3 regions of the Kosakonia sp. Marseille-Q7440 genome follow, and region 1 is predicted to be linked to each of the others. Evidence: predicted binding sites of a transcription regulator. Region 1 holds the regulator's gene; each other region holds the start of a gene.

Region 1 (5,931 bases):
CACAGGTGAGGAAGCGACGCCAAAAACCATCGCCAATACCAATACGGAAGATCTTGCCCAGTTCGTCACACCGCTTGGCGAGCAATGGCAGCGGACGCCGGACGATAAAAATATCCTGATGACCGCTGAAGCACGCTTTGCGCAAAACAGCGATATCAAAGCGATGAACCTCGCCTCGCTGCGCGGGCAGATTGTGCCGACGCCGCGCGAGGTAAAAATTTACGGTCGGGATATCGATCTCAGCCAGGGGATGAAATTTGACCTTTCAGCGCTGATGCCTGATGCGCAAAATGCCATTAAAGCGCGCTTCGCCATGCTCGGCGTGGAAGAGGGGAGTTATCCGCTACGTACCGAAATTGTGCGTAAAGCGTTCAAGAGTGAGGAGGCGATCAACGGTGCCTATCAGCTGCGTATCAGTGATAAAGAGGCGGTGGTGACCGGTTTTGATCAGAGCGGCGTCTTCTATGGCCTGCAATCCCTGCTTTCGCTTCTCCCCGCGCAGGGGGCGATGACCATCCCCGCTCTGATGGCGAAAGATGCACCGCGCTTCGACTATCGCGGTATTCATCTGGATGTCGGGCGTAATTTCCACAGCAAAGCGGCGGTGCTGCGCCTGCTGGATCAGATGGCAGCCTACAAGCTGAATAAATTCCACTTCCATCTGACGGACGATGAAGGGTGGCGCATTGAAATCCCCGGGCTGCCGGAGCTGACTGAGATTGGCAGCCAGCGCTGCCACGATCTGAGCGAGAAGCAGTGCCTGCTGCCGCAGCTGGGATCCGGGCCGGATCGTGATAACAACGGCAGCGGTTACTTTACCCGCGCCGACTATATCGAGATCCTCAAATATGCCAAAGCGCGGCACATTGAGGTGATCCCGGAGATCGATATGCCCGCCCATGCGCGCGCGGCGGTCATCTCAATGGAGGCGCGTTACCATCGCCTGATAAAAGAGGGTAAAGAGAGCGAGGCGAGCCGTTACCGCCTGCTCGATCCGACGGATACCTCTGTTACCGCTGGCGTACAGTTCTACGATCGCACCGGTTATCTCAATCCTTGCCTGGACTCCTCGCGCAACTTTGTCGATAAGGTGATGGGCGAAATCCAGCAGATGCACAGAGAAGCGGGTCTGCCGCTACACACCTGGCACTTCGGCGGCGATGAAGCGAAAAATATCTACCTGGGGGCTGGCTATACGGATGTGAAAGATCCGCAGCCGGGTAAAGGCATCATCGATCAGAGCAGGCAGGATAAGCCGTGGGCGAAATCGGAGGCCTGCCAGGCGATGATCAAAGCCGGGAAAGTGAGCGACGTTGAGCACCTCTCCAGCTACTTTGGCGCTGAGGTGAGCAAGCTGGTTAAGGCGCACGGCATTGATGTGATGCAGGCGTGGCAGGATGGGCTTAAAGATGCCAAAGACGCCTCTGTTTTTGCCACCAGACATGTGAATGTCAACTTCTGGGATGCGCTCTACTGGGGCGGTTTCGATTCCGTCAATGACTGGGCGAACAAAGGCTTCCGCGTGGTGGTCTCCAACCCGGACTACGTCTATCTCGACTTCCCGAGTGAAGTTCACCCGGATGAAAGCGGCTACTACTGGGGGACGCGTTTCAGCGATGAGCGCAAGATCTTCAGTTTTGCACCGGACAACATGCCGCAAAATGCGGAAACGTCGGTCGACCGTGACGGCAACGCGTTCAGCGCCAAATCAGACAAGCCGTGGCCTGGCGCCTACGGGCTTTCCGCCGAGCTGTGGAGCGAAGTGGTGCGCACGGATGAGCAGATGGAGTATATGATCTATCCGCGTCTGGTCGCCGTCGCTGAGCGGGCATGGCACCGCGCAAGCTGGGAGCTGGATTACCAGGCGGGCCGTGAATACAAAGGCGGCGAGACGCAGTGGGTCGATCAGAAGGCCTTAACGGCAGACTGGCAGCGTTTTGCCAATCTGCTGGGACATCGCGAGCTGGCGAAGCTGGATAAAGCCGGCATCCATTATCGTCTGCCGGTGCCAGGGGCGCGAATTGTTGACGGTGTGCTGGAGGTCAACATCCGCTTCCCGGGGCTGGTGGTCGAGTACTCCCTCGATCGCGGCAAAACATGGCAGCACTATGAAGCGAAATCCCGTCCACAGGTTAAAGGAGAAATTCAGCTGCGCACCTTAAGCCCGGATGGCAGGCGCGTCAGCCGCGTCGATAGCCTGAAAGCCTGATCGCTTTCCTCTCTGAGCGGCGTAACCTTTTAACGCGCCGCTCAGCCGGCAGGCATAAAAAAAGCCAACCTGACGGTTGGCTTTTAACGTTCAGAAGAACTTATTTTGCGTCGTGCGCGTGTTCATCTTCGCGGCAGTCACCTTCGGCGCAGTGGCCGTAAAGGTAGAGACTGTGGTTCGTCAGGCGGATGCCGTGTTGAGCGGCAATTTCGCGCTGGCGCAATTCGATGGAGTCATCACTGAATTCGATAACTTTACCGCAGTCGAGGCAGATAAGGTGATCGTGGTGATGCTGCTGCGTCAGTTCGAAAACAGACTTGCCGCCTTCGAAGTTGTGACGGGTGACAATCCCGGCGTCATCAAACTGGTTCAGCACACGGTACACCGTTGCCAGACCAATCTCTTCACCCATGTCGATCAGACGCTTATAAAGATCTTCCGCACTGACATGATGGTTATCCGGCTCCTGAAGCACTTCCAGAATTTTTAAACGTGGAAGCGTGACTTTCAGGCCGGCCTTCTTTAATGCGGTATTGTTGTCAGTCATGCGGAATCTGTCCTGTTGCTATACGATTCACTTCCTTCTCGGAAGTTATAAGGAATGCACCCGGGCGAATGCGTATCATTATAGAACTGCCATGTATAAATGAAAACTGCAAGCCCTCAAGTAAAGTAAGCTTTTAAAACGTGGTATCGCCGACAACTCCCGGTCGGGCGTACTACGTTAAGCAGCGCTTATTGTACAGGGATGAGTAGGAAAGTTAAAAAAATGTAGCAATTATTTCGATTGCTTTTACCTATTGATACGGCGCAACCAGCAGATTGCGCCATAAAAATCAGGCATTCAGGATTTCATCAAGATGCAGCTCTTCAGAAACCTGCTTCACCCACTTCTGCACGCGCTCGGCGGTCAGTTCTGGCTGACGGTCTTCGTCAATCGCCAGACCTACAAAGTGATCGTCATCAGCCAGGCCTTTTGAAGCTTCGAAATGGTAACCGGCAGTCGGCCAGTGGCCCACAATCGTCGCGCCGCGCGGTTCAATAATGTCGCGAATGGTGCCCAGCGCATCACAGAAGTACTCAGCGTAATCTTCCTGATCGCCGCAGCCGAACAGCGCCACTAACTTACCATTAAAATCAATCTCTTCCAGCGTCGGGAAGAAGTCATCCCAGTCGCACTGCGCTTCACCGTAATACCAGGTCGGAATGCCGAGCAACAGGATGTCATACCCTTCGATATCTTCCTTACTGCTCTTGGCAATGTCATGAACATCGGCGACGTCTTTACCAAGCTGGCTTTGGATCATTTTGGCGATGTTTTCGGTGTTGCCGGTGTCGCTGCCGAAGAAAATGCCTGTAATTGCCATGAGTAAAATAACCTCTTGAATCTTAATGAGTATAGGGGGAGCGCTAAGCCCACAGATAAGGGCAATCATAGCAGAACAGAGAAGAACGCGGAAACTGCTATTGCCGCGGACTGCACTGTATGCCACACGAAAAGGGGAATTTGATGAGGATTCAGAAGAATCGCTATCCGCGCAGGGCTTTAAGCTGCGCCAGCAGCATCTCTTCGATAAGTTCGCTGCGGCTTATCTCACGCGCTTCGGCCAGCTCATTTAAGGCTTCCACCGCTTCCGCATTCAGTTTCAGTTCGACGCGCTTAAGCCCGCGAACCTTATCGCGTTTAAGCTGGTTGCGTTTATTAATGCGCAACTGTTCATCACGCGAGAGCGGGTTGGTCTTCGGCCGTCCCGGGCGACGCTCATTCGCGAACAGATCTAGTGTCGTACGGTCCGTTTGTTCTTTAGCCATGATATGAATACTACGGGAAAACACGCAATCGGGCCGCTGCCCGGGCTGAATAGCGCGCCATCATACATCACCAACATCGGCACGCCAACGACCGGGCGCGTTGAAACGACCGGTCGCCGCCTTTTTAATCAGTTGGCCTTACTCTGCCAGATAACGGCGGATGGCCCGCAGCACCGCATCAGGTTTTTCTGCATGCACCCAGTGCCCGGCACCGGCAATGACATACGCCCGCGCCTGGGGAAACTGCGCCAGCAGCGCATCGCGGTAGGCATCGGTGACATAAGAGGAGTTGCCGCCGCAGACGAAGAGGGCAGGCTTATCCCACGCCGGAATGGTCTCCCAGCCCACAATATTGGCATATTGATCCCACAGCACCGGCACGTTGAAGCGCCACTCACCGTCAACGAAGGATTTCAGTAAAAACTGAACCACGCCCTCTTCATTAAGCTGCTCGCGCATCAGCGCCGCCGCCTGCTGGCGCGACGAAACGCCCGCCTCGCTGACGGCGTTGATAGCGGCAAAGATCTCATCGTGACGGCGCACCTTATAATCCACGGGCGCCATATCAATCGCCACCAGGCGATCGATGCGATCGGGTGCCAGTGAAGTTAGCGCCATCACCGCTTTGCCGCCCATGGAGTGGCCGATAAAGGTCGCTTTTTCAATCTGATGGGCATCAAGCGTATCAAGCAGATCCTGCGCCATCGCCGGATAGTTCATCTCCGGTGAGCGGGGCGACACGCCGTGATTACGCATATCCACCTGCAGCACATCGTGATCCTGCACCAGGTCGCGGGCGAGCACGCCGAGGTTATCGAGGCTGCCGAAAAGGCCGTGAACCAGCACAATCGGGGAATTGTTGTGCGGATGTTGTGCAGTTTGCGCGCGCGTGTTCAATTTCATGGCAAAGTTCTTTTTTTCACTCCAACGGGTTAGGTTATTATGGTGAACATTCTGCCGCCCGGCTGCAAGGCTAAGCATTACTCTGAGTTTTGCCGCCATCCTGGGGTGTACCTATCCGCTGTTGGGATTTCACTTTATAATCCCAATACTTGTATTCAGATTTTATATAGCACTGGATTAAGATGAAAACGATTGAAGTTGATGATGAGCTCTACAGTTACATTGCCAGCCATACCAAGCACATTGGCGAGAGCGCATCCGAGATTTTACGGCGTATGCTGAAGTTCTCCGCCGCATCATCGTCTCCCTCTGCAGCGCCCGCCGCGCCGGTGAAAGAGACACGCGCTGCAAGCGTCGTCGAAGAGGTGAAACCGGCCAACACCACCCGGGATAAGGTCCGTGCTGTTCGCGAGCTTCTGCTCTCGGACGAATACGCCGAGCAGAAAAAAGCGGTCAATCGCTTTCTGCTAATCCTGTCTACACTCTATTCACTCGATGACAAAGGGTTTACGGAATCCACTGAATCTCTGCACGGTCGCACGCGCGTATACTTTGCCGCTGATGAGCGCACCCTGCTGCAGAACGGCAACCAGACCAAGCCGAAGCAAGTGCCGAACACCCCTTACTGGGTCATCACCAACACGAATACGGGCCGTAAATGCAGCATGATTGAACACATCATGCAATCAATGCAGTTCCCGGCGGAGCTGATTGAGAAAGTTTGCGGCACAATTTAATCCTTGCATTAAAAGGACGAAGCAATGGCAAACCATCCGCGCGCGGGCCAACCTGCGCAACAGGGCGATTTGATTAACGTCGCGCAGCTGACTGCGCAGTACTATGTGTTGAAACCGGAAGTTGGCAACGCTGACCATGCGGTGAAATTTGGTACCTCAGGTCACCGTGGTAGCGCATGGCGTCACAGCTTTAACGAGCCGCACATCCTTGCCATTGCGCAGGCGATTGCCGAAGAGCGTGCGAAAAACGGCATCACCGGGCCGTGCTAT
Region 2 (5,931 bases), on a different contig from region 1:
GTGGTGAAGACCTGACTGAAGAAGAGATCAAAACTGCTCTTCGTCAGCGCGTTCTGAACAACGAAATCATCCTGGTAACCTGTGGTTCTGCGTTTAAGAACAAAGGCGTTCAGGCGATGCTGGATGCGGTAATTGATTACCTGCCGTCCCCGACTGACGTTCCTGCGATCAACGGTATGCTGGACGATGGTAAAGATACTCCGGCTGAGCGTCACGCAAGCGACGAAGAGCCGTTCTCTGCACTGGCGTTCAAAATCGCAACTGACCCGTTCGTTGGTAACCTGACCTTCTTCCGCGTTTACTCCGGTGTGGTTAACTCTGGTGATACCGTACTGAACTCCGTGAAATCTGCACGTGAGCGTTTCGGTCGTATCGTTCAGATGCACGCTAACAAACGTGAAGAGATCAAAGAAGTTCGCGCGGGCGATATCGCTGCAGCGATCGGTCTGAAAGACGTGATCACCGGTGACACCCTGTGTGATCCGGACAACCCGATCATTCTGGAGCGTATGGAATTCCCGGAGCCGGTAATCTCCATCGCTGTAGAACCGAAAACCAAAGCTGACCAGGAAAAAATGGGTCTGGCTCTGGGCCGTCTGGCTAAAGAAGACCCGTCTTTCCGCGTATGGACTGACGAAGAATCTAACCAGACCATCATCGCTGGTATGGGCGAACTGCACCTCGACATCATCGTTGACCGTATGAAGCGTGAGTTCAACGTTGAAGCTAACGTGGGTAAACCTCAGGTTGCTTACCGCGAAGCGATTCGCGCGAAAGTTACCGATATCGAAGGTAAACACGCTAAGCAGTCTGGTGGTCGCGGTCAGTACGGTCATGTTGTTATCGACATGTACCCGCTGGAGCCGGGCTCTAACCCGAAAGGTTACGAGTTCATCAACGACATCAAAGGTGGTGTAATTCCTGGCGAATACATCCCGGCCGTTGATAAAGGCATCCAGGAGCAGCTGAAGTCTGGTCCGCTGGCTGGTTACCCGGTAGTTGATCTGGGCGTGCGTCTGCACTTCGGTTCTTACCACGACGTTGACTCCTCTGAACTGGCGTTTAAACTGGCTGCGTCTATTGCCTTTAAAGATGGCTTTAAGAAAGCGAAACCAGTTCTGCTTGAGCCGATCATGAAGGTTGAAGTAGAGACTCCGGAAGAGAATACCGGTGACGTTATCGGTGACTTGAGCCGTCGTCGCGGCATGCTGCGCGGTCAGGAATCTGAAGTTACTGGCGTTAAGATCCACGCTGAAGTTCCGCTGTCTGAAATGTTCGGATATGCAACTCAGCTGCGTTCTCTGACCAAAGGTCGTGCATCATACACCATGGAATTCCTGAAGTATGATGATGCGCCGAACAACGTTGCTCAGGCCGTAATTGAAGCCCGTGGTAAATAAGCCGCAGGGTTAAAACCAAAGTCCCGTGCTCTCTCCATTGAGGGAGAGCACTATAGTAAGGAATAAAGCCGTGTCTAAAGAAAAATTTGAACGTACAAAACCGCACGTCAACGTCGGCACAATCGGCCACGTTGACCATGGTAAAACTACTCTGACCGCTGCAATCACTACCGTACTGGCTAAGACCTACGGCGGTGCTGCTCGCGCATTCGACCAGATCGATAACGCGCCGGAAGAAAAAGCTCGTGGTATCACCATCAACACCTCTCACGTTGAATATGACACCCCGACTCGCCACTACGCGCACGTAGACTGCCCGGGCCACGCCGACTATGTTAAAAACATGATCACCGGTGCTGCGCAGATGGACGGCGCGATCCTGGTTGTTGCTGCGACTGACGGCCCGATGCCGCAGACCCGTGAGCACATCCTGCTGGGTCGTCAGGTAGGCGTTCCGTTCATCATCGTGTTCCTGAACAAATGTGACATGGTTGATGACGAAGAGCTGCTGGAACTGGTTGAGATGGAAGTGCGTGAGCTGCTGTCTCAGTACGACTTCCCGGGCGACGACACCCCGATCGTTCGCGGTTCCGCGCTGAAAGCGCTGGAAGGCGAAGCTGAGTGGGAAGAGAAAATCATCGAGCTGGCTGGCTACCTGGATTCCTACATCCCGGAACCAGAGCGCGCGATTGACAAGCCGTTCCTGCTGCCGATCGAAGACGTATTCTCCATCTCCGGTCGTGGTACCGTTGTTACCGGTCGTGTAGAGCGCGGTATCATCAAAGTTGGTGAAGAAGTTGAAATCGTTGGTATCAAAGACACCGCGAAATCTACCTGTACCGGCGTTGAAATGTTCCGCAAACTGCTGGACGAAGGCCGTGCTGGTGAGAACGTTGGTGTTCTGCTGCGTGGTATCAAACGTGAAGAAATCGAACGTGGTCAGGTACTGGCTAAGCCGGGTTCCATCAAGCCGCACACCAAATTCGAATCTGAAGTGTACATCCTGTCCAAAGATGAAGGCGGCCGTCATACTCCGTTCTTCAAAGGCTACCGTCCGCAGTTCTACTTCCGTACAACTGACGTGACTGGCACCATCGAACTGCCGGAAGGCGTTGAGATGGTAATGCCGGGCGACAACATCAAAATGGTTGTTACCCTGATTCACCCGATCGCGATGGACGATGGTCTGCGCTTCGCAATCCGTGAAGGCGGCCGTACCGTTGGCGCGGGCGTTGTAGCAAAAGTTCTGAGCTAATTCGTTAGCTTTGAATTTGAAAAGAGGGCACTTCGGTGCCCTTTTTGCTGGCTGCTAGTTAGCCATCCTGCCATTACAGCTGTTCACACTTTTCTGCAAATCCCCTTATAGTTGTCCTGTTGTAATCATAACCATTCTCATTTACACTTTGCGCATTAAGTGAACGGGAGTGATCCATGTACGTTTGTTTGTGTAACGGTGTAAGTGATAAAAAAATTCGCCAGGCTGTGCGCCAGTTTCACCCTCAATCATTCCAGCAGCTCCGCAAGTTTGTTCCGGTAGGAAATCAGTGTGGTAAATGCATTCGTGCTGCTCGTGAGATCATGCAGGATGAGTTGACCCAGATGCCGGAATACAAAGAGATTGCCTGAGGCTCTATCTTTTTTTTGACATCCCTGTAGCCCCATCTACGCTTCAATGAGTGGAAGCGGAGGGACTACATAATGAAAGGTGATGTTAAAATCATAAATTATCTCAATAAATTATTGGGAAATGAGCTTGTCGCAATCAATCAGTACTTTCTCCATGCGAGAATGTTCAAGAACTGGGGGCTGACCCGCCTCAATGACGTTGAATACCATGAATCCATCGATGAAATGAAACACGCCGATTTGTATATCGAGCGTATTCTGTTTCTCGAAGGGATCCCGAACTTGCAGGATCTGGGCAAACTCGGTATTGGCGAAGACGTTGAAGAGATGCTGCAATCAGACCTGCGTCTGGAGCTTGAAGGCGCGAGAGATCTGCGTGAAGCAATCGCCTATGCTGACAGCATCCATGACTATGTCAGTCGCGATATGATGATCAAAATTCTTGCCGACGAAGAGCACCACATTGACTGGCTGGAAACAGAGCTGGATCTGATCGCTAAACTTGGTATGCAGAATTACCTTCAGTCGCAGATTAAAGTCGAAGGCTAAAACCTTATTAGCGTGGGGTAACCCACCACGAAACCCGCTGCCGCGAGGAAAGGTCCAAACGGCAGCGGGTTTTTTATTACCTGTAATTTACGGCAGCGGCAAAGGGTGAAAGCCGCTGCGCAGCAGGCAAAAAGCGCGGCATAAAATACAAGAGCAGGAAGAACCGGCCAGCCGTGCCACGCGCCGAGCGCGGCAAGATACTTCACATCGCCATAGCCCAATCCTTCATGGCCCCGTAATAATCGATATCCCCAGTAAATAGCGGCAAAACTGATATAACCCGCCATTGCCCCTAAGACGGCATCCGCCAGAAATTCAGTATGTGACAGATATTGCCAGAGTAAGCCCGTCCAGAGTAGAGGGCAGGTATAGCGATCCGGCAGCAGCCCCGAGCGCAGGTCACACCTGACGAGCAGAAGATTTAATACGATATAGAGAATGAGAAAAAACATGGCGTCCCTGCCTTAAGCTTTAGCAATCCGCTGCCAAGAGTGCTTCATACTCATAAACAAGGAAAGGGGAGGGTGAGCAGAGTGCGGGCCGCTTTCCAGACATTTTATGAGCGACATAAAGGGCGCCATACTCTTTGCGAGCCGGCACGCATCGTTGTTTAATTTCTAAACTGCACTTGCGTCCGCGCCAGATTTACGTATAATGCGCGGGCTTGTCGTAATTGACGGCTGGTTCGATCTGAGCCATAGCGACGAAGTTTGCCGCTAACAATGCTCCCAATCGGGGGGCTACGTAAGAACGATTACACTCCCCCATCAATCGTAATGGGTGTGAGGAGTAATTATTTTCGTCTATAAATAATTGGAGCTCTGGTCTCATGCAGAACCAAAGAATCCGTATCCGCTTGAAAGCGTTTGATCATCGTCTGATCGATCAATCAACCGCCGAAATCGTCGAAACTGCGAAGCGCACTGGTGCGCAAGTACGTGGTCCGATCCCGCTGCCGACCCGCAAAGAGCGCTTTACCGTTCTGATCTCTCCGCACGTCAACAAAGATGCGCGCGATCAGTACGAAATCCGCACTCATAAGCGTCTGGTTGACATCGTTGAGCCAACCGAGAAAACCGTTGATGCTCTGATGCGTCTGGATCTGGCTGCCGGTGTAGACGTGCAGATCAGCCTGGGTTGATCAGGTCATCGAGCGATTGAGAGGTTGAAACAATGATTGGTTTAGTCGGTAAAAAAGTGGGCATGACCCGCATCTTCACTGAAGATGGCGTTTCTATCCCAGTAACCGTAATCGAAGTTGAAGCAAACCGCGTTACTCAGGTTAAAGATCTGGCTAACGACGGCTACCGCGCTATCCAGGTTACCACCGGTGCTAAAAAAGCTAACCGCGTAACCAAGCCGGAAGCAGGTCACTTCGCTAAAGCTGGCGTAGAAGCTGGCCGTGGTCTGTGGGAATTCCGTCTGGCTGACGGTGAAGAGTTCTCCGTAGGTCAGGACATTAGCGTTGAGCTGTTTGCTGAAGTTAAAAAAGTTGACGTAACTGGCACCTCTAAAGGTAAAGGTTTCGCAGGTACCGTTAAGCGCTGGAACTTCCGTACCCAGGACGCTACTCACGGTAACTCCCTGTCCCACCGCGTTCCGGGTTCTATCGGTCAGAACCAGACTCCGGGCAAAGTGTTCAAGGGCAAGAAAATGGCAGGTCAGCTGGGTAATGAGCGCGTAACCGTTCAGAGCCTGGACGTAGTACGTGTTGACGCTGAGCGCAACCTGCTGCTGGTTAAAGGTGCTGTCCCGGGTGCAACCGGTAGCGACCTGATCGTTAAACCAGCTGTGAAGGCGTGAGGAGATAGCAATGGAATTAGTATTGAAAGACGCGCAGAGCGCGCTGACTGTTTCCGAAACTACCTTCGGTCGTGACTTCAACGAAGCGCTGGTACACCAGGTTGTTGTTGCTTATGCAGCTGGTGCTCGTCAGGGTACTCGTGCTCAGAAGACCCGTGCTGAAGTAACTGGTTCCGGTAAAAAACCGTGGCGCCAGAAAGGCACCGGCCGTGCGCGTTCAGGTTCTGTTAAGAGCCCGATCTGGCGTTCTGGTGGCGTGACCTTCGCTGCACGTCCGCAGGACCACAGTCAAAAAGTTAACAAAAAGATGTACCGCGGCGCGCTGAAAAGCATCCTGTCCGAACTGGTACGTCAGGATCGTCTGATCGTTGTCGAGCAGTTCTCTCTGGAAGCGCCGAAAACCAAGCTGCTTGCTCAGAAACTGAAAGACATGGCTCTGGAAGATGTGCTGATCATCACCGGTGAGCTGGACGAGAACCTGTTCCTGGCCGCACGTAACCTGCACAAGGTTGACGTACGCGATGCGACTGGTATCGACCCGGTTAGCCTGATC
Region 3 (5,931 bases), on a different contig from region 1:
TGGGCTCAGCTAATTATTGTAGTGTGATAACCGCAGGTGATAAACCAGAATTGTTTGAAGCTTATGCATTGCCCGCCGTTATCATTGGCGTTATAGTTATCGCGCTTATTCTCAGGGCGGGGCGAAATTCCCCACCGGCGGTAAATCAGCGTACGCTGAAAGCCCGCGAGCGCTTCAGACTTCGGTTTGAAGGTCAGCAGATCCGGTGTAATTCCGGGGCCGACGGTTAAAGTCCGGATGGGAGAGAGTAACGATTCTGCCGGGCAAAGGTGCCCGCTCGCGTTATTTTTGGTCGTTTAATGACACTCCTAAGACTGCCCTGATTCTGGTAACCATAACTTTATTGAGGTCTTTTACCATGAATCAGACGCTACTTTCCTCTTTTGGCACCGCTTTCGATCGCGTTGAACAGGCGCTTGCCGCCCTGCGCGAAGGGCGTGGTGTGATGGTTCTCGATGATGAGAGCCGCGAAAACGAAGGCGATATGATTTTCGCCGCCGAAACCATGACCGTTGAGCAGATGGCGCTCACCATTCGTCACGGTAGCGGCATTGTTTGCCTCTGCCTGACCGACGAACGTCGTAAGCAGCTCGACCTGCCGATGATGGTGGAGAACAACACCAGCGCCTTCGGTACCGGTTTTACCGTCACCATCGAAGCGGCACATGGCGTGACCACCGGCGTTTCCGCCGCTGACCGCCTGACCACCGTGCGTGCTGCGATTGCTGACGACGCCAAACCGTCCGACCTGCACCGTCCTGGCCACGTCTTCCCGCTGCGCGCGCAGAAGGGCGGCGTACTGACCCGCGGTGGCCACACCGAAGCGACTATCGACTTAGTGTCGCTGGCGGGCTTTAAACCGGCCGGCGTGCTGTGCGAATTAACCAATGATGATGGCTCGATGGCGCGCGCGCCGGAGTGCATCGCCTTTGCGAAGCAGCACAATATGGCTGTCGTAACGATTGAAGACCTGGTGGCTTATCGCCAGGATCTGGAGCGCAAAGCCAGCTAACGGCGAGCGTTCAGCAGAGAAAATCCGATGCCAGCGGCGTCGGATTTTTTTTGCCTGCGCCAGGTCAAAGTTTGGTGTGCTTACAGGCGTTGCGCATTGCTATTAACCCTTCCTACTTATAAAGTGGTAGTCGCTGCGGCACGGGCACGCCGCAGCTAACCTATTATTTTTGCGAAGGTTTATTTGCGGAGGCGCCGTGTTTATTTCCTGGTATTGGTTACTGTTCGTCGTAGTGCTGGTGGTTGGTTATGTTCACGCCCTAAGACGCCGTTATAGGGCCTGCCGCCACGAGCGCGACGCCGTTTACGAGGGCTATCAGCGCGCGCAGGCGGAGCTGAAAAGATTTCAGCGCGTGGGGCAGACCAAATAACGCAGCTGTTAACCGCCGAAGCCCATCGCCTGCAGGGCGACCAGGCTTAAGCCCATCACCGACATGCCGCACAGCACGCCGTAGCTTGGGTTGTTGTTGGGATCGATCTCCTTTGCCAGCGGCATTAACTCATCCACCGACAGCGCGACCATAATCCCGGCGACCGCTGCCATAATCGCCGCCATCACTATCGGCGAGACCAGGCTGCCGAGAATTAACCACGCCAGCACGCCGCCCAGAATCTCCGCTAAACCGGAAATACCGGCCCACATCACCGCGCTGCGCTTTGAGCCCGTCGCCGCGTAGACCGGCCCTGCGACCGCCAGCCCTTCAGGAATATTGTGTAAAGCCACGGCAAAAGCGATGCCGAAGCCCAGCTCCAGATCGTTGCTGGCGGTGACGTAGGTGGCGATCCCCTCCGGAAAATTATGCAGGCTGATACCGAGCGTCAGCAGAATAGCGGTACGGCGGATGCCGCGCGGCAACGCCTCCTGCGAGCCCTGCATTAAGTCCTGCGCATGGGCATGGGGCAGCAGGCGATCCAGCGCAAAGTAACCGAGCAGGCCAACAACAAACATGCCGTAACCGAGCATCGGCGGCATACTTTCGGTTGCCAGCGCGGCGGGAAGCATCTCCATTAACGAGATAAGCAGCATGATCCCGGCGGCAAAGCCGAGTGAAAAAGCCAGTACGCGGTTGGAAGGTTTCTGGCCGATAACGCCCAGAATGGCGCCAATAAACGTGGCGGCGCCCGCCAGGATGGTCAGAATCAACGGGACTGACATACATCGCTCCTTTATGATAATCATTCTCATTAATGTAAGTTTTCGCCTGCGGAAAAGCGAGGCAGCCACGGCACTTTTACCTATTCCTTACATTCAAAATTACTGACGATCTTCATCATGCTTATCTGAGTTCATCGCCCTGAGAAAAAGCGTAACCTGCTTTCATCATATTGGCATCTTCTGTAAGGATATCCTCATGTCAGCTCCTCGTATGCCCGCGCTGTTTCTTGGGCATGGCAATCCAATGAATGCGCTGCAGGATAACGTTTATACTCGCGCCTGGAGGAAACTGGGCGATACGCTGCCGCGTCCGAAAGCGATCGTGGCGATCTCCGCGCACTGGTTTACGCGCGGCACTGGCGTAACGGCGATGGAGGCACCGCAAACGATCCATGATTTCGGCGGTTTCCCGCAGGCGCTGCACGACGTGCATTACCCCGCGCCCGGTTCGCCCGCGCTGGCACAGCGGCTGGTGGATCTGCTCTCACCGCTGCCGGTGACGCTGGATCATGAGGCTTGGGGCTTCGATCATGGCTCCTGGGGCGTGCTGATCAAGATGTACCCCAATGCGGATATTCCGATGGTGCAGCTCAGTATCGACAGCACTAAACCGGCGGCGTGGCATATGGAGATGGGGCGCAAACTTGCCGCGCTGCGCGATGAAGGGGTGATGATTGTGGCCAGCGGTAACGTGGTGCACAACTTGCGCACGGCGCGCTGGCACGGTGACACCACGCCCTTTGCGTGGGCAGTCGGCTTCAACGATTTTGTGAAGCAGAATCTGACGTGGCAGGGGCCGGTCGAGCAGCATCCGCTGGTCAACTATCTCGACCATGAAAGTGGTTCGCTCGCCAATCCGACGCCGGAACACTTTCTGCCGCTGCTCTATGTGCTTGGCGCATGGGATGGCAACGAGCCGCTGTCGATTCCCGTCGAGGGGATGGAGATGGCTTCCATCAGCATGCTGTCGGTACAGGTGGGGTAAAAATGATGGCGCGCAATGCGCCATTTTTTTGTGCCCTAATCGCGGAAACCGGAGAAAGATCGCAAAAAAAGGCCAATGAACCGTGGTTTTTATGAAAATAAAAAGATCTGTTCTGCAAAAATGAAACAGCGTGCTGAATTTGGTGTTTTTTTGTGAACCCCATCGTCGCGCAAATTCTCACCAGTAACTACTCTTCTGATTGTCCTGTTCTCATACCCATAACCACTCTCGATTCCCAGCCACGTGCTTTCTGCTCGCGGCAGTTTTGACTGTGCCAAAAATTACACCTCTGGAGATCCGGCAATATGAACTCTGCACAACGTTTTCTGACTCTTTCCATCGGTTCCGCTCTGCTCTTTATGTCGCATACCGCCCTTGCACAAACGTTTCGCGCCGCCGATGTTCACCCGGCGGATTACCCCAATGTCGTGGCGGTAAAACATATGGGTGAGAAATTAAGTAAAGCTACCGATGGCCGGCTGGAAATTAAAACCTTTCCCGGCGGTGTCTTAGGCGATGAGAAACAGGTGATTGAGCAGGCGCAAATCGGCGCGATCGATATCATTCGCGTCTCAATGACGCCAGTGGCGGCGATATTGCCGGAGATTAACGTTTTCACGCTGCCCTATATCTTTCGCGATGAAGATCATATGCACAAAGTGCTCGACGGCATGATTGGCCAGGAGATTGGCAACCGGCTCTCTGCAAGCAGCAAATCGCGGCTGGTTTTCCTCGGCTGGATGGATGCCGGCACGCGCAACCTGATTACCAAAGCGCCGGTCACGAAAGCGGAAGATTTGAAGGGGATGAAAATCCGCGTTCAGGGCAGCCCGATTGCGCTTGATACCCTGAAAGCGATGGGGGCGAACTCGGTGGCGATGGGGGTGAGTGAAGTCTTCAGCGGCATGCAAACCGGTGTGATTGACGGCACGGAGAACAACCCGCCGACCTTTGTGGCGCACAACTATTTGCCGGTGGTGAAGAACTATACCTGGAGCAAACACTTCATTATTCCCGAGCTGTTTCTCTTCTCAAAAGCCAAGTGGGACAAGCTGAAAAAAGAGGATCAGGAGCTGATCCTGAAGCTGGCGAAAGAGGCGCAGGCGGAGCAGCGCGAGCTGTGGAAAGCCTATAACGAGAAGTCGCTGCAGGCGATGAAAGCGGGCGGGGTGCAGTTCCACGACATTGATACCAAAGCCTTCTACGATGCCACGCAGTCGGTACGCGATAAGTACGGGAATGCGCACCAGGATCTGATTAAGCGTATTCAGGACGTGCAGTAAGCTGGCCGGGCAGGTTCGCCTGCCCGTTTGCGACTTCTACCGGGAAAACCGTTATGGCAGAACGCTATTCGTTGTTAATGGATATTCTCTATCGCCTCTCTATGTGGGTGGCCGGTCTGGCGCTGTTGGTGATGGTGGCGATTATCCCCGTGGGGATTTTCGCCCGCTATGTGTTGAACAGCGCGCTCTCCTGGCCGGAGCCGGTGGCGATCATCTGCATGGTGACCTTTACCTTTATCGGCGCTGCGGTGAGCTACCGTGCCGGATCGCATATCGCTGTCACCATGATGACCGACCGCTTAAGCGAACCGCTGCGTAAGGTCTGTTTCCTGCTGGCGGATCTAATGCTGATGGCGATCAGCCTCTTTATCCTCTGGTACAGCGCGACGCTGTGCGCCGAATTGTGGGAGCAGCCGGTGGCAGAGTTCCCGCTCTTTACTGCCGGAGAGAGCTATTTACCGCTGCCGATAGGCTCTGCGATCACCCTTCTGTTTATTGTCGAGAAGATGCTTTTTGGCGCGCAGTACCACCGTCCGGTGGTGATGCTCGGCTCGTCGAGCTGACTCCGGTAAGGAACTTTTATGGATGCATTTATTCTGGTCTTTACGCTCGCCATTATGCTGGCGATTGGCGTGCCGGTCGCCTATGCGGTCGGCATCAGCGCAGTACTCGGCGCGTGGTATATCGATATTCCGCTGGAAGCGGTGATGATCCAGCTGACCAACGGCGTGAATAAATTCTCACTGCTGGCGATCCCGTTTTTTATTCTGGCCGGGGCGATTATGGCGGAGGGCGGCATTGCCCGCAGGCTGGTCAACTTTGCCTATATCTTTGTCGGTTTTATTCGCGGCGGCCTGTCGCTGGTGAATATCGTCGCTTCGACGTTTTTCGGTGCCATTTCGGGATCGTCGGTGGCAGATACCGCCTCGATTGGCTCGGTGATGATCCCGGAGATGGATAAAAAGGGCTATCCGCGCGATTTCGCTGCCGCCGTCACCGCCAGCGGATCGGTGCAGGCGATCCTCACACCGCCCAGCCACAACTCGGTGATCTACTCGCTGGCGACGGGCGGAACCGTCTCCATCGCCGCGCTGTTTATCGCCGGGATTTTGCCAGGCCTGCTGCTCAGCTTCACGCTGATGGTGATGTGCGTGGTCTTTGCCCATAAGCGCGGCTACCCGAAAGGGGAGCGCGTGCCGTTTCGCCAGGCGTTAAAGATCTTTGCCGATACGCTGTGGGGGCTGATGACGGTAGTGATCATCATGGGCGGTATCCTTTCCGGGATCTTCACCGCTACCGAATCGGCGGCGATCGCCTGTTTGTGGGCCTTCTTTGTCACCATGTTTATCTATCGTGACTACAAATGGTCCGAGCTGCCGAAGCTGATGTACCGCACGGTGAAAACCGTCACTATCGTGATGATCCTGATTGGCTTCGCCTCTGCCTTCGGTGCGGTGATGACCTATATGCAACTGCCGGGCCGCATCACTGAGGCG

Evidence for each region. The regulator Fur, encoded in region 1, represses iron uptake genes when iron is present. The targets are predictions, from matches to a motif close to ATAATAATGAGAACNACTATCAA.
Region 2: a site for Fur is predicted at 2,774-2,796, ahead of bfd (bacterioferritin-associated ferredoxin). Genes of this name have one in related genera too.
Region 3: a site for Fur is predicted at 2,181-2,203, ahead of zupT (zinc transporter ZupT). Genes of this name have one in related genera too.

What each region holds. Positions count from the first base shown of each region.
Region 1 covers NZ_CBCPLT010000001.1:1,171,445-1,177,375, forward strand. Annotated here, with positions in the region: gene ACWPW2_RS05290 (beta-N-acetylhexosaminidase) at 1-2,209, shown strand, start outside; gene fur (ferric iron uptake transcriptional regulator) at 2,310-2,756, opposite strand; gene fldA (flavodoxin FldA) at 3,046-3,576, opposite strand; gene ybfE (LexA regulated protein) at 3,740-4,021, opposite strand; gene ybfF (esterase) at 4,160-4,924, opposite strand; gene seqA (replication initiation negative regulator SeqA) at 5,107-5,661, shown strand; gene pgm (phosphoglucomutase (alpha-D-glucose-1,6-bisphosphate-dependent)) at 5,686-5,931, shown strand, end outside.
Region 2 covers NZ_CBCPLT010000002.1:556,451-562,381, forward strand. Annotated here, with positions in the region: gene fusA (elongation factor G) at 1-1,400, shown strand, start outside; gene tuf (elongation factor Tu) at 1,471-2,655, shown strand; gene bfd (bacterioferritin-associated ferredoxin) at 2,832-3,026, shown strand; gene bfr (bacterioferritin) at 3,099-3,575, shown strand; gene ACWPW2_RS16485 (prepilin peptidase) at 3,572-4,027, opposite strand; gene rpsJ (30S ribosomal protein S10) at 4,405-4,716, shown strand; gene rplC (50S ribosomal protein L3) at 4,749-5,378, shown strand; gene rplD (50S ribosomal protein L4) at 5,389-5,931, shown strand, end outside.
Region 3 covers NZ_CBCPLT010000002.1:769,939-775,869, forward strand. Annotated here, with positions in the region: FMN riboswitch at 104-253, shown strand; gene ribB (3,4-dihydroxy-2-butanone-4-phosphate synthase) at 359-1,012, shown strand; gene ACWPW2_RS17605 (hypothetical protein) at 1,209-1,382, shown strand; gene zupT (zinc transporter ZupT) at 1,391-2,167, opposite strand; gene ygiD (4,5-DOPA-extradiol-dioxygenase) at 2,364-3,152, shown strand; gene ACWPW2_RS17620 (TRAP transporter substrate-binding protein) at 3,458-4,435, shown strand; gene ACWPW2_RS17625 (TRAP transporter small permease) at 4,489-4,998, shown strand; gene ACWPW2_RS17630 (TRAP transporter large permease) at 5,017-5,931, shown strand, end outside.